2 regions of the Pseudoalteromonas sp. MMG006 genome follow, and region 2 is predicted to be linked to the other one. Evidence: riboswitches for the same ligand, from Rfam matches in the RefSeq annotation. Region 2 holds a riboswitch; the other holds the start of a gene.

Region 1 (3,860 bases), on a different contig from region 2:
ATGACAATAAAGTAAACGAGTAAAAATGCACCACCACCATGGTTGGCCGCTTGTGTAGGAAAACCCCAAATATTACCTAAACCCACTGCTGCGCCAGCAGCGGCTAAAACAAAACCAAATCGGCTTTGAAAGCCATCACGCACTTGTGCCATACATCTACAAATCTGTTATTATTTTGATAGTTGTGAATTAAACCATATTTCATGCCAGCTGAGTAATAAAATTGCTCGTTGTATAAATAAGCTCTGCTAACCGCTCATAATTGCAGCGGCTCACTCATTTTAAGCATTTATGACCGCACATTATTTTAAAAACACCTTAAGTATTACCCCTATTCAATTAACAAACTTACCGTTAGCTAATAACAGTATTTTATTATTTGATGCAACAAAACTCGATGTAAGTAAATTTAATTTACCCGATTACTTAAGCCCGTTTGAGCTAAGCGTTATAAATTGCCGTAAAAGCGCGCAAGCAAAACAAGAGTATTTAGCTACTCGCACATTATTAAAACAACTCGTTAAAATAACGCAGCCACAATACGCTAACATAACGCTAAATAGTATGAGCACTCAATTTGACGAAGCGAGCGCAAAACTACAACTGCATGTTAGTGGCGACATTTTTAATACCTGTATTTCGCACTCTCATGGTTTGGTTGGCGTAGCCCTTAACTTAGCGAAAACTGAGTTTGGTTTTGATATTGAAAAAATAAGCCTAAAGCGCCCGTTTGAAAAGCTCGCTAAGCATTTTTATCACGCAGACGAAATAGCACTAATTACCAAGCCAAGTAATACCCAAGCCCAAGCTAATACCTTTTTTAGAATTTGGACATTAAAAGAGTCGCTTGCTAAAGCCACCAGCCGCCCTATTGCTAAATTGCTTAGCCCGAATGTGTTTAATGAGTTAAATGCGGCAACACTGAGTGCATCAAGTAACTGTGTTACCGTTGAAAGTAATAACGAACACACCCACTTTGATGTAACTGTCGCGCATAAAAAAAGCACCGACTGGCGATGCTTTTTAATAACAGACTTTATACTCTAGCTTTTTTTATGCCTCAAGTAGGCGGCTGTGTATAGCTTGTACCACGTTATCTGACTCGCCCTGCTCTACTAAAAAGCAAAGGTTGTGCTTACTTGCACCGTGGCAAATTAAACGAATATTAAACTCTTTTAAAACATTCATTAAGTTCATTTCGTGCTGACGAAGCTGTATTTCTGAACCTATAAGCGCCACTAACGTTAAGTTGTTTTCAACCGATACATGGCAAAATTCAGCAAGCTTATCTAGACACGCTTGCTCAAGCTCTGGGCGAGAGGCATTAGGCGCGTTATCAAGCGTAATGGCTACGCTTATTTCAGAGGTAGTCACTAAATCTACCGATATATTAAACTCACTTAAAATGGTAAACACGCGGGCTAAAAAGCCACTTGCCAGTAACATTTCTGGGCTTTTAAGTGTGAGCAAAATTTGGTTTTTACGTTGCGTTACAGCGCGTATACCCGGCTGCTGCGATTTTTCACGCTCAATCCACGTACCACCACGCTCTGGCTCACGGCTTGAGCCTACAAATACATTAATGTGACTACGGCTGGCTGGTAAAATAGTGGCTGGGTGCAATACTTTTGCGCCAAATGTGGCCATTTCTGCGGCTTCGTCAAAGCTCAAACGAGCAATAGGCGTTGCTTTTGCACACAAACGAGGGTCTGTACTAAATATGCCCACTACGTCGGTCCAAATATGTACGCTTTTAGCGTTAATCGCTTCAGCAAGTAATGCAGCGCTGTAATCGGAGCCACCACGCCCAAGCGTGGTTGTTTGGCCAAATTCGTCGCTACCAACAAAACCTTGAGTTACAATTACTTGCTCATCTAATAGCGGAATTAATACTTCTTTAGCCGCTTGCGCTGTGGCTTTAACATTAGGTGTTGCTTTACCAAACTGGCTGTCGGTTTTAAGTACTTTTCGAACATCAAAACGGTCGGCATTTAAGCCTTTTAAACGCAGTACTTGTGCAAATAAGTACGACGATAAGCGCTCACCAAAGCTAAGTAGCTCATCATGCTGCTGATCAGTTGTTAGTGTTTCAAGCGCTAGCGTTTGAAATGCTTTTAATGTTTCGCTAAAGCCTACTGCTAAATCGGCATCAAGCGATAACTCATCTAAAATAGCTTGCTGAATGGCTAGCACGCCATCAATGTGTTCTTGGCGCTGCTCTGGGGTAATGCTTGATTTACACAGTGCAACTAAGTGGTTAGTTACGCCGGCACTGGCGCTCACAGCTACAATACGTACGCTTTTATCTGCAACAATAATTTCGCTGCAGCGACTCATCGCTTCAAAGTTTGCAACACTGGTTCCGCCAAATTTGGCAACGATGTAATCTGATTTTGCGCCTAATACTGATTGTGGCACTGATTGGGTAGTCATTTAGTCTCCTTTCGCGGTATTTTAACCGCTAAAAAACAAGAAGAACTTGGCAAAGGAATGCATTTGATGTGTCCGCTGCCAGAAGCTCTCCACCTATATTGGTGACAGTTTTGAGGATTCAGCCCCATAAACCGAAAAACAATTGCGACGTACCATTGTTTTTCTCGGCGAGTACTTCCCTCTTTAATGGTTATGGGCGTTCGTCACCTACCATTAAATACCTAAGTATCGCACCTCTTCTGAATGCTTTATTAACCATTGGCTAATAAAACAAAGCCCCGCTAATTAGCGGGGCTTTGAAAGTTATCGTTTAGACGTCTAGGTGTCAAGCATTTATAGTAAATATTAGACAAAACCACCCATAAAGTAAGCGCCTGCATAACCTACGGTATAACAAATTAATAATTGCAGCGATAATTTAAAATAGCTCGTAAAAGTAAGTGCTTTAAGTTTGCTCATGGCAATAATACCCGCTGCCGAACCAATTATAAGCATTGAGCCACCTACACCTGTTGCATAGGTAAACGACAACCAATGTTGCTGGCTCATTACTATATCTGCTTTTAATAACGCAGCGGTAAGCGGTACGTTATCAACCCCTGCCGATAGTATTCCCATTAAATAGTTAGCATATTCAGGTGCCATTACTGTATATAAATCGGTAAATTTAGTTAAAATACCAATTTCTTTTAATGCGCCAACAAGTAAAAGCACACCCACAAAAAACAGTAGCGTGTCGTATTCTATGTCGCGTACAAAATCGATGATGTCTTTATTTATATCTTTTTTACGCATTAAAAATTGCGCCACTAAAAACATAACCGATAAACCAAATAAAAATGTGAGTAGCGGCGGTACACTATAAATTACGCTAAGCGTTAACGTACTTACCACGGTTGATAAAAATATAATGGCAATGGTAATGTCGGTTTTTTCTATGCGTTTTTTTTGCGAGCCTACAAACTCTATTTGCCCTTTCATACCAATAGAGAGTAAAAGCGCTAGTAGCATTACACTTATAAACGCAGGCGCTATGAGCAGTAATAAGTTTGCAATAGATACCTTGCCGTCCAAAAATATCATTAAAGTGGTTACATCACCGGTTATTAGCGATACACCGCCAGAGTTAACCCCAAATACAATAAGTGTGGCGTATTTAATGAGCTTTTTAGCTTCAAGATTTAGCGACATAACCACGGCAAGCGATATAAGCGTAGCGGTTACATTGTCAGAAATAGACGAAAACAAAAATGCAAAGCCGCCCACTAAAAACATAAGTTGTCGTTCACTAATTCGTTTAGGCATTACCCGGTGCACTATGTTTTCTATAAACCCTTTAGAGTTTAAATACGCGACAAAGGTCATGGCGGCCATTAAAAACAGCCACAGTGAGGCTATTTCTAATATATTTTCGTTAAGAAGATGCT
Region 2 (3,860 bases):
GCAGGGCCTAATGCACAGCGTCCATCGCCCCCTCTAGAGTAAGGCGTAGCGCCGGAGCCTTTTAGTTGAATATCCCATAGCTGATTTTTATCGTCGCTAATAGCACCAAGCAAATGCGCTCGCCCATCACCTAAACGTGGTGAAAAGTGTCCAAACTGATGCCCAGAATAACCCAATGCCACTGCCTTTACAGATTGCGGCTCGTTGCCTGCAAAAGTGCTAGCACGCAGCTGCGGCTCAATATCTATATTAAACTGCTCAGCTAACGATGCATTCCACAATAGCAACTGCGGAGCAGCAACACTCGATGGGTTATCCTCTATCGCAAAGTTATCTGCTATGTCTGTGTATCTAGGCACTAATTTCATTATTAATCCTCTGCCTTTTGGCGTATGCCAACTCGGTTATCGCCAACGCTATAGGCCACAATTAAACTAAGTTCTTGCAGGCTTAAACCACTTTGCTTTTGCATTTCGTTAAAAAACGCCTGCGCAGCAGTGAGTGATTTTTTAGTTTGCACCCCACCATCAATTATTTTATGCGCTCTTAGGTAACTTTCTACATCGCGCGAAAGTAAAAATGTATCTTTACCGAGCGCTCTCAAGGCATACGGGCCTGTATTGCCGCCCAATCGAGCGCCCTGTTTTTTTAAATGCGCCCACAAGCCAATAATATCGCTACTTGGCCAGTCAGCAATAAACTTGCTAAAACTGCCATGTTCCTGTGCTATTTCGTGGATCATGTAAGCATTTTCAGGAATCGTTTTCACTTTTTTATAATTACGAATAATGCGATCATCCGTTGCCTTTTGCTCTAGCATATCGGGCGGCATCATTAATAATTTATCAACACTAAACTCCCAAAAAACCTCTCTAAAGCCTGGCCATTTACTGTTTATCACCGACCAATAAAAGCCACTTTGAAATACTTTTCGAGTAAATTCCTCAAGCCAGTCGTCATCACTTAACGTGCTTAACGCTTTTTTAGATAAAGGTTTTGCGAGTAATAACTTAAGCATTTTTTCAGAGCCTTTTCGCTCTACTGCTCGCTTATAAATATCGCTAAATTTTTCCATCTGATTAATGCCTTACTTCTGCTTTGAGTCTAGTGTACGAGAAAAGCAGCCAATACGTAACCACCCCCATTATCGATGAACTAATCTGTATTTAGCAGCTTGACACCTAGATGGCTAAAATGTTTTAATCGCCGCAATTACCCTATTTAAATTGTATTTGTTTTTACTTTTAAGCGAATACAAAGGGCTAGAAGAGGTGCGTTATTCAGGTAGCGTATGTTAGGAGCGCAAACTCCAGTGAGCATACGCCAGGGGAATACCGCCGAGAGGTAAACGCTTTTGCGAAGCAATTACTTCGGGCGACTAGGTTGAATCCTAGCGACTGTCACCAAGAGCTGTTTTTTAAGCAGCTTATTAGTTTGGTGGAGAGCTTCTGGTCTTAAATAATAAGGCCGTGCGCCCTATTATTTTAAGCCCATTCGCTCTTCGAATACTGTTCGAACGACGTTAATGCGGCTCACATCATAAAGCCCCTTTAATATCTCGAACACCTTATAGGTTCGTAAGAGATGATCAATAATTTCAACTTAAACAACTACGCACTGTGGACAGCGCTTGTTACGCCGTTTGATCAACAAGGTAATGTTGACTACGACACGCTCACAATTCTCGTTCGCGAACAAGAAGCCGCGCATAACGGTATTTTACTACTCGGTAGTACAGGTGAAGGCTTAGCGCTAACACTTAAAGAGCAACAAGCCATTGTTGAGCACGTATGCCAGTTAAAGCCCAGCGTACCGCTTATGGTGGCTGTAGGCGGTAGCAATTTAGCCCAACAGAAAGAGTGGGTTAGCTATTGTAATCAGTTACCTATTCACAGTTACTTACTGGGCTCGCCTCTTTATGCAAAACCAGGAGCTGTAGGTCAAACGCATTGGTACGAAAGCTTATTAAACGAAAGCGCACACCCGTGTATGTTATACAACGTACCTGGGCGTAGCGGTGTAAGTATTCCGGTGCAAACCATCGAAAATTTACAAGCGCATCCAAAGCTGTGGGCGTTAAAAGAAGCCAGTGGCAACATCACCCAATTTGAAGCATACCGGCAAGCCGCGCCTAATTTAGCGCTATACAGTGGCGACGATGCACTCATGCCCTATTTCGCACAAGCTGGCGCAAAAGGCTTAGTATCGGTTGCGGCCAATGCATGGCCTTTGCAAACGCACGAGTTTGTAAAACGCAGCCTAAGTGGCCAACACCCTAATTTATTTGCTCAGTGGACTGGCGCTATTAATAGCCTTTTTGCTGTTGCAAATCCTATTCCCGTTAAAGTGTTAATGCACCAACAAGGCCGCTTAAGTAGCCCTTTGCTGCGCCCACCTTTAACACATCTTGAGTTAACGCAAACCGATTGCATTACCACTGCAAACGACACCATTTTATCTTGGCATTAAATACAGGTTTTTATAATGAGCTGGTTAGAACTACTAAATAATTTAGAATCGGGCGCAGTACGCGCAGCATCACAAAACGAAAGCGGCCAATGGGAAGCTAACGTAGAAGTAAAACAAGGCATTTTAGAAGCCTTTAAAAATGGCTCAAATACTGAGTTTGCAGGTGGTTTTGTAGATAAGCACAATCTCGCACCACAAGAATTTAGCACTGATGATGGCGTGCGTATGGTACCAGGTGGCTCAAGTGTTCGCCGTGGTGCTTACGTAGCTAAAGGCACTATTATTATGCCACCAGCGTACGTAAACATTGGCGCATACATCGACGAAGGCACTATGGTTGATAGCCACGCGTTAGTGGGCTCGTGTGCACAAGTAGGTAAAAACGTACATTTGAGCGCAGCCGTTCAACTTGGCGGTGTACTTGAGCCAATTGGTGCAAGCCCAGTTGTGGTTGAGGACGATGCGTTTATTGGCGCAGGTTGTGTCATTGTTGAAGGCGTAGTGGTTAAAAAAGGCGCTGTACTTGCACCCGGCGTGCGCTTATCTGCAACCATTCCGGTATACGACTGCGTAAACGAGCGTCAGCTAGATAAAGGCGAGCCAATTCCAGAATACGCAATTGTAATACCGGGCTCTCGCCCTGCGTCTAACGAGTGGGCACGTGAGCAAGGCTTAAGTATGTCGTGTGCGTTAATTGTTAAATACCGCGACGAACAAAGCGATGCATCATTATTGCTAGAAGAGGTTTTACGATAATGAGCTTTTTGAGCACGCCAATCAAAACCGCTGTTAATACGCTTACACAGCAACTTGATACTCCTTTTTTTGTTTACGACTTAGATAAACTAAATGCACACCTTACGCGTTTAGTTGCGCAAACCGATGTAAAACTTTGGTATGCAGTAAAAGCAAACCCGCTTTCTAAGGTTATTCAAAGCTTAGATAGCGCAGGCTTTAACTTTGACGTAGCAAGTAAAGGTGAACTTGAACAAGTCCTTGCACAAGGTATTAGTTCGCAGCGCGTGCTCAACACAGGGCCTGCAAAGAGCCCTAAACAAATTAAACACTTTATTGAGCGCGGCGTACGTATTTTTGTTGCCGAAAGTCTCAACCAAGTGCGTTGGTTAAACCAACAAGCGCAGCTGCAAAATACGCAGCTGCAAGTTTTACTGCGTGTGCAATTACGCTGGCCTGAAGGTGAAAAAAACCCACTGGGCGGCGACAGCCTTACACCATTTGGTATGGGCTGCGATGAATGGCAAGCATTAAATACTGGCGATTACCCAGCACTCAATTTTGATGGTCTACATATATTTCAGTGGGGCAACATGCTTAGCACGCAAAAGCTAAGCGAGCTGTGGTCGCAAATGATTGCACCGCTTACCACCTTG

The links. Region 2 has a riboswitch for lysine ahead of dapA (4-hydroxy-tetrahydrodipicolinate synthase). Riboswitches for the same ligand answer to the same signal wherever they lie in the genome.
Region 1: it holds a riboswitch for lysine, as region 2 does, so the genes downstream of both, lysC (lysine-sensitive aspartokinase 3) here and dapA (4-hydroxy-tetrahydrodipicolinate synthase) in region 2, are expected to answer to the same signal.

What each region holds. Positions count from the first base shown of each region.
Region 1 is NZ_JAGJEJ010000011.1:101,475-105,334, reverse strand. It holds gene J8L73_RS12120 (sodium-dependent transporter) at 1-152, opposite strand, end outside; gene J8L73_RS12115 (4'-phosphopantetheinyl transferase superfamily protein) at 292-1,047, shown strand; gene lysC (lysine-sensitive aspartokinase 3) at 1,054-2,433, opposite strand; lysine riboswitch at 2,508-2,680, opposite strand; gene nhaD (sodium:proton antiporter NhaD) at 2,779-3,860, opposite strand, start outside.
Region 2 is NZ_JAGJEJ010000016.1:67,793-71,652, forward strand. It holds gene J8L73_RS14610 (protein adenylyltransferase SelO family protein) at 1-368, opposite strand, end outside; gene J8L73_RS14615 (DNA-3-methyladenine glycosylase I) at 371-1,075, opposite strand; lysine riboswitch at 1,259-1,456, shown strand; gene dapA (4-hydroxy-tetrahydrodipicolinate synthase) at 1,585-2,469, shown strand; gene J8L73_RS14625 (2,3,4,5-tetrahydropyridine-2,6-dicarboxylate N-succinyltransferase) at 2,485-3,225, shown strand; gene J8L73_RS14630 (PLP-dependent decarboxylase) at 3,225-3,860, shown strand, end outside.